One region of the Paenibacillus sp. FW126-R14 genome, then DNA from elsewhere that is predicted to be linked to it. Evidence: riboswitches for the same ligand, from Rfam matches in the RefSeq annotation. Region 1 holds a riboswitch; the other holds the start of a gene.
What was found. A riboswitch is a leader RNA that binds a small molecule or an ion and turns the genes downstream of it on or off. The one in region 1 is predicted to bind thiamine pyrophosphate.
Positions count from the first base shown of each region.

Region 1 (3,972 bases):
TTCGCCCTGGCCATCAGCTCCGCGAGTCCGGCCAGCGACACCTTGCGGTCATAGCTGTTCGGCACGACCGTCGCCCCGACAAGCAGCCGTCCCCCCGCTTTGGGGACAATATAGCACCCCGGCGTGAACAGGGTCTTATGCAGCTCCCGCTTCTCGGTAAGAACCGAGAAGCACTCTCCCTTCACGGGAAACACCGGCAGGTCGATCCCGCTTCCGGCCAGGAGCCGGCCGCTCCACGTCCCCGCTGCTACGACCACGCTGCCGCCGTACAGCGGCCCCTCGGCCGTCATCACGCCGATGACGCGCCCGCGCTCCGTCAGCAGCCCCTGCACTTGGGCGAATTCTTGCAGCTTCGCCCCCAGCACCCGCGCTGCCTGCGCGAACGCCGCCGCCAGCTTCGGCGCCTCCACCTGCCCATCCTCCGGCAGGTACAAAGCTCCGCGCGTCGCCGTGCTCAGCGCGGGTTCAAGCGAAGCGGCTGCGGCTGCGCTCAGCCACTCCGCTCTTTCGCCCGCTGCGCGCTGGAGCTTCTCTCTGGCGCGCAGCTCCTGCTCTTGAACGTCGCTGAGCGCGACGTTCAAGAGGCCCTCGCGGACGAGGCCGATGTCGACGCCCGTGAGGCTCTTCAGTTCCTCGCTCAGCTTGGGGAACATCGCCCGGCTTTGCCGCGCCCACTGGAACAGCGGCCCCGTGTCCTCCATCTCGGACTGCGCTCCGAGCATGCCGGCTGCGGCTGCCGAGGCCTCCGTCCCCAGTCTGCTGCGTTCCAGCAGCGTGACGGACTGGCCTTGCTTCGCCAAGTAAAAGGCGATGGAGGCGCCTATCACGCCGCCGCCAACGACGATAACGTCACTCGTATGCTTCATAGCTCTCACCTCTTGTTTCTTCCGGCTGCACCGATTGCAGCTCACGGACATAAGCTTTTACTGTTTCCACGGGGTCCGCCGCCTCCCAAATGCCGCTCATGACAGCAATGCCGGCGGCTCCGGCTTCCAGTACGGGCCTCACCTTCTCGGGTGCTATGCCGCCGATGGCGATCACAGGGATCGCCACTTGACCCGCCACCTTCCGCAGTTGTTCGAGGCCTCTGGGCGGAGCGCCCAACTTCGATTTCGTCGCAAAAATATGGCCGTACATGACGTAATCGGCCCCCTCTGCCTCCCGCTTTACGGCTTCTTCCATGCTGTGTACGGATACTCCCGTACGATGCAAGCCTTGGGAGCTTTCCCGTATCATGGGGAGCTGCGGAGAACTTTCCGGGAGATGCAAACCGCCTAGCCCGGCAGCGCCGGCCATCCACGGAAAGCCGTTTATGTAAAGGCTTCGCGCAGGCACCCCTTTATCCACCAAATCCTGTATGCCTATGAAAATTTCATCCATTGGCTTCGCTTTTTCCCGAATATGTATGGCTGTAACGTAGGGGTGAATCCGGGCCGCAACTGCCGCCAGATCTTTCCACGCCAGCTTGCCATTCGAGATGACATGCAGCTCGTACCGGGACATTTGGAGTCCGCCTCCTTACCTTGATCTGTTGTATCGATAGGTGATGGCACGATCAGCGCCAACGCAAAAAAACCACTTTTCCAAAGAAAAGTGGTTGTAGGTTGCCCGCATAATAAACATGCACAAATGAGGCGCCAAAGTCCGGTTTCCACTTTCCTCCGCTGGTATGACCCAGTTCAGGTTCAAAGGGTCCAGATTTCTCCGTCTCAGCCTTTCGGCGCCCCTAGGGATACATTCGTATTCATTTGTTCATTATCATAACACGGTATCCAGCGGTTGGAAATAAAAAAATTTCCATCCCGTTTTATCCTAGTCACCCAAGCCTGTTGCTCTTATAATAGGGGGAACGCTTACCTCGGCCTTACGCACATATTGTCAGGAAGGATGAACATCTAAGATGCTGTCTCACTTGAATCGTCAACTAGAAAAAATCTTGCCGCTCATCACGCCGGCCAGCGTACTCATCGGTGTTTTGCTCGGCAGCCATTTATCCGGGTTCACCTTTTTATCGCCATGGCTATTCGCTTTTATGACCTTTTCGGGCAGCATTAGCTCCAGCTTCAGAGAATTTGTCAAGGTTGTCGTTCAGCCTCTCCCGCTCATCGCCACGCTGCTGATTTTGCATGCAGGCATGCCGCTCATTGCGCTTGGGCTCGGACACGCCGTATACAGCCATGAACCGTTAACCATCACGGGCCTCATTCTTGCTGCGGCCATTCCGACAGGAATTACCAGCGTCGTCTGGGTCTCCATTTATCGCGGAAATATCGTGCTCACGCTTTCCATTATTCTCATGGACACCGTTCTTTCGCCATTCGTTGTTCCTTACACGCTATCTGCGCTCGTCGGAACGAAGGTTCAGATGGATTCCCTTGCCATGATGAAAGGGCTGCTCTTCATGATCGTCGTCCCTTCCCTGCTCGGCATGCTGCTGAACCAATGGACCAAGGGCAATATCAAAGTGAAATGGAGCGGCCGCCTAGGCCCTTTTTCTAAAATATGCATGGGCATCGTAGTCGCTATCAACAGCTCCGTGATCGCGCCTTACTTGCGTGATATTAATCCCAAGCTGCTTGGGATGGCTGGATTTGTACTAGCCCTTGCTTCGCTAGGCTACATCCTGGGGTGGGTCGTCGCGAAGCTGATGAAGTGGGAACAGGATGTTGTAGTGGCGCTTACTTTTAACAGCGGCATGCGGAATATTAGCGCCGGCGCCGTGCTCGCTGTGGCTTATTTCCCGCCTCCGGTCGCCATTCCGGTTGTTCTGGGGATGCTGTTTCAGCAGTCGCTGGCGTCTTTATTTGGCTTTCTTTTGAACCGAAGATATGCTTTGAAAGGCGATGTGTCTAATCTGGCTGTGAATCGTGCGAAACAAGTTTAACCCGGGAGCTGCCTGTGCAGCTTCTTTTTTTAAAGTTCAATCTCATTCCACTCAGCCATTTTTAAGCTAACTTTTATCTGCGTTTCAGCTTCCCTTCTCTTTTTTTTCATAATTGCACCGTACAATGGGGTTGAAGATCAAGGATAGGAGTGAATTATTCGCATATGAAAATGAAACAAATAGCCGGCTTATGCATTCTTATTCCCGCTTTGCTTAGCGGTTGCGGAAATCAAAGCTCCTCCCAGCCTGCAGCGGCAAGCACGTCACAGCCTCAAACGCAAAACGCACAAGGTTCAGCGGATGCGAAGCAGCAGGGACAGAATCGTCCCGCCATGAGTCAGGAGCAAAGACAACTGTTCAGTACGTTCCAAACTCTCCTTATGATGGACAAGGCCGACGGACTTGCGATTACCAAGGAACAGGCTCAAGCCATGCTGCCCGTTGCGCAGGATATCGAGACTAAGGCTGTGCTCAGCGACGAGAATAAGACGAAGTTGCTCGAAAAGCTAACGGACACTCAGAAAAAGTTCATCGATGACTCGGCATCCCGGATGGCTGGTCGGGGGAACGGATCTGGAGGCAACGGGCCTGGTGCTAACGGCGGAAATCCAGGCGATGGCAAGCGTGGGGATTTTGGCGGTCAAAAAGGCGCGCAGGCTGACGGATCAGCCCCGGCTTCACCGAATGGAGCTGCTTCCGATAGCACAGGCGGCGGGAATAAAGAGAATGGCGCAGCCCGCGGAGGCAACGCAGACGGCAAAAACGGAGGCAATCGTCCTTCCGGCGGCGCTGGCGGTCAAATGCGGGATCCCGGCAAGCAGCTCATCGAGCTTTTGCAGGAGAGAGCGAAATAACGCAGCGGATGCCGCTTTAGTGGAACTGCAGGCCGCTATTTATCCAAAAGGCAGCCTTGTGGCAAGCAAGTGGGAACTATGGTCCGCTATTTTACCATTTTTGGCTGAAATGTGCGGTCCGATGGGGAATAAGACCCTGTAGTTCCGCGCAAACATGGAAATGGGAGCTTTTCGCACAAATAGCGGACTCTAGTTCCCTTCAAGGTGGTAAGGACGGAAAAAGGGCTTCCCATT
Region 1 is NZ_JBYTBS010000007.1:94,168-98,139, reverse strand. Features, by position in the region: gene thiO (glycine oxidase ThiO) at 1-866, opposite strand, end outside; gene AC3WRW_RS07080 (thiamine phosphate synthase) at 850-1,503, opposite strand; TPP riboswitch at 1,640-1,738, opposite strand; gene AC3WRW_RS07075 (bile acid:sodium symporter family protein) at 1,901-2,884, shown strand; gene AC3WRW_RS07070 (hypothetical protein) at 3,049-3,738, shown strand.

Region 2 (3,972 bases), on a different contig from region 1:
GGAATTCGGGGTTTTGGAACACGAAGCCGACCTGCTCCGCAAGCTGCTCGATTTTGCTGCCCTTCACGCCCTCGATCCAGCACCTGCCTTGCGTTGGGATAAGCCGCATGATAGCCAGCAGGAACGAGCTTTTGCCTGCGCCATTGACGCCGGTGACGGTGATCCAATCACCGGGATAGACGCATAAGTTATCCACATAGGTCTTAATCTTGCCGCCGCGAAGACCCGCGAATTCGTGAAAGGTCACTACCTGCTGCCTCGCAGCAAGCAGCTCACCGGCCGCAGCGCTCTCCGCTGCCCGCCCCGCGTGACAGTCGTCCCAAACGCCGGGATACCATATGCCGTAGTCGGCGAGTTCTTTTTTGTACGTATGAAAGACGGCTTGAGGCGAGCCGTCGGCAAGCAGCTCCCCATTCGGCGAGATGACGATCAGGCGGTCGATAAGATCGAGGATGCCGCTGATTTTATGCTCCACAATAACCAAAGTTTTGTCAGCGCTAATCGAGCGGATGGTTTCCCAGACGAGGTTCGTTCCCTCCTCATCGAGCAGCGCCGTCGGCTCATCCAGAAACAGCACCTCCGGCTCTAAAGCGAGGACGCTGGCAATCGCCAGACGCTGCTTCATCCCTTGCGACAGCATGCCGATTGGCATATGCGTATCGTCAAGCTGCAGCCCCACCAAGCTCAAATACCGGGCAATGCGCGCCGGCATTTCCCCGCGGGGAACCTGCATATTTTCCAAGACGAAAGCAATTTCCTCATCCACATAAGGCATGCAGAACTGCGCGTCCGGATCTTGAAACACGTAGCCCCACCGGCTTGGGGTCACAAGTCTGTCCGCCTTGAGAGGAAGCTCGATAATATCGGGGACAATCCCGCTCAGCACTTGAAGCAGCGTAGATTTGCCGCATCCGCTTGGACCGAGCAGCAGAACCTTCTCCCCCGGCTTCACCGAAAAGGAAACCCCCTGAAATAACAAGGGGGCCTCTTCTCCAGGGTATTTCAACCTGAGATTGGCAACGCCGAATTCCTCGCTCATGTTCATTACCCCAATACGTCGTAGTCTTTCTTCGAAACAGGACGAACCAGACTAAGCACACCGGTGCGGGCCAGCGCCCCAGCCAAATAATAAGCGAATACGCCTGCAATGATCGCAGAGCCCGCAAGACGAAGCCCAATAAACAAGCAGTAGTTCCAGAACGTTAGTTGATCAATATAGCCGTAATATTTATCTACAAGCAGAGAAAGCGCTGCGGATGCAAAGGACGCGAGGACCGTTACGCTCACATTCGCCCGGCGATACAGAAATGCCGCAAATATCAACTCGGCGCCAAGCCCTTGAAGAATGCCGTAAACCAGCGTCGATACACCCCAAGATCCTCCCATAAGCGCCTCAACCGTCGCAGCCGCTACTTCAGCGAGCAAGGCGACGCCGGGTTTGCGAATAACAAGAAAAGCGAATGTTGCCGCCATGAACCACATTCCGTAGCTCAACTGCTCTGCGTGCAGACCTAGCGGTTTCAAGATATCGTACATCGGACCCCAGATGCGATAAATCACCCCAAATACCGCCGCGATCACGATCGTCACCAAAATATCGGTTAATTTTAACCCTTTTGCCCCTGTTTCTTTTTGTACCATGTGTTGCTCCAACTCCTTTTCTTAGATCGAATTTGTAAAATGAGATAGGCGAACACGACAAAAAAAGCCCACCGGGGATGCGGCAGGCATAAAATTAGTGCAGAAAGGCACTCGAATTCTCTACGCTGGCATTACCCAGATCAGATTAACGGTCAGCGGCATAGGGCCACTATCTCAGCCTGACTTCATCAAGCACCCGTGTTGCTATTCATTTGGCTTAACTGTAGCGGATTCACCGATATTTGGCAATGCTTTTTTTCAAACTTATTTTTCAATCAAATGCTGCAAATCCTTCGTTAAACCGTTCAGTTGGCTGATGCTGTCAACAATATCTTCCACCCGCTTCTGCTGAACTTCAGCGCTGGCCAATACTTGCTGCACCGAAGCGGCGGATTGTTCGGTAATCGCTGCGACGGACGTCATTTCCTCGGCTACCTTTTGAGAGGATAGCTGCAATTGCTGGTTCATGCGCTGCAAATTCTCCGCTTGCTCCATGACTTCAATCGTGTTCGTGTTAATGACTTCGAACAAGTGATCGACGCTATCCGCTGATTTTTTCCCCGATTCCACGGCCGTTTTGCCAACTGCCACCTTATTTACAGCTGTTTCAACTTTAAGTTGAATGGATCCTAAAATCTCGGAGATGTCTGTAGAAGCCACATGCGCATTTAGCGCAAGCTTGCGAATCTCGCCGGCCACAACCGAAAAGCCTCTGCCATGCTCTCCTGCCCGCGCGGCCTCGATGGAAGCATTGAGCGACAGAAGATTCGTTTGATTGGCGATATCGGCAATCGTTGTTACGATATTTCCGATTTTCACGTTTTCCTCGTTGACTTCATTCATGATGTCGGACGTTTCGGTCACGATAACGGTAATGTCATTGATTTTGTGCGAAAGATCTTCCATTTGGCTTTTGCCTTCATGCGTAATCCGGGCCGTATCCCGGGATCTGCTGCTCATCGTATTCGATGCGGAAGAAGTCTCCTCCACCGTCTCGTTCACTTCTTGGATCGCAGTCGTGATATCCGTAATAGAAGTTGCTTGAGATTCAATGCCGATAGAAATTTGTTGAAAAGCAGCCACGACTTCTTCCGTAATTCTGCCGGTGACGGACGCATTTTCGTGCAGCGCAGTACTGGAAGTGCCCAGCACCTCTGTTGTCGTACGAACGCCTGCCAGGGCCTCCTCCGTCTTGATCCGCAGCGCCTCGGATTCCTTTACATTCTGGACTACCCGCATCAACAACCGGGTCCCGACCTGACCTTGGCCGATAAGCGTAATAATGGTCAGTACGTAAAAAACATTGATCATCGTATAATCAACAGGAACGGATAGAGTCGAATTGAAATAGTTCAAATTGACCAGCCCCACCACGCCATTCAGCACCAGCGGCCGATAATCCATATACAAGGAAACAATAGCCAAGCTTAAATATAAGATTAGCATTCCTGACACTGAGGTATTATGTAACATGAAAAAATAAGAAATCACATTAACACCTATGGCAATGACATACCGGGTGGAAGTGATTGCAACTTTTTTCCAAACCATCAGCGTACAAACCAGTGCGATAGGCGCTCCGAAAGTCAGCAGCAACACAACTAGTTCCAAGGACCTAAACGATGCCCCCATTCCAAGCGCCAAACATGCCCACAACAACTTGACCATTAATCCGTTTCTTCTATGATGCTCTAACATCTGAGCAGTCATGGGTCATCCCTCCTATTTTATCTACAAAATTAGACAATTCTTCTCATCATTCAACGTCCGGGAAAAAACTCCTCCTTTTTACGCGGGAAACAATCTTTGCACACAATTTGATTTCTGGCCTCCACCAATACTACAATGTGTAGTGTACGAAAGATTTTAATCATAAAGGAGCTCATACCAAATGGACCATTCCACGATGCAGAACGGACCGGATGTTGTTGCTATTTTGCTTTACATAGGACTAGCCCTTTTCATTATGGCTGTCATCGGCTATATCCTTGCCGCGAAAACGAATAAAGCGAACACGAGCAAGCTGAAGAAAGCGGAAAAACAGGCGCTGCAAAAAAAGCAGAAAACGTGGCTGCTGCTCTCCCATACACTTGTAATTCTGGCGGTTTGTTCTTTGGGCACTTCCCTGATTCAGTTCTCGTCCAACAAATATAGCGTCGAAAAGCTTAACTATAATGCCCCTATCCAGGTCACGACGGATAAAGATTACGGGCGCGGCCATGACGAAGGCATGCTGACGTATGAGATGAAAATCCCGACCTCAGGCACGCATAGTCCGCATGACCTGAAGTTCGGCTTTTACAAAGAAAGACCGACTTATGCCATGCTTGT
Region 2 is NZ_JBYTBS010000020.1:75,851-79,822, reverse strand. Features, by position in the region: gene AC3WRW_RS14900 (ABC transporter ATP-binding protein) at 1-1,039, opposite strand, end outside; gene AC3WRW_RS14895 (ECF transporter S component) at 1,045-1,641, opposite strand; TPP riboswitch at 1,742-1,851, opposite strand; gene AC3WRW_RS14890 (methyl-accepting chemotaxis protein) at 1,906-3,351, opposite strand; gene AC3WRW_RS14885 (DUF3105 domain-containing protein) at 3,533-3,972, shown strand, end outside.
Region 2: linked by a shared signal. The riboswitch ahead of AC3WRW_RS14895 (ECF transporter S component) and the one ahead of AC3WRW_RS07080 (thiamine phosphate synthase) in region 1 are both predicted to bind thiamine pyrophosphate.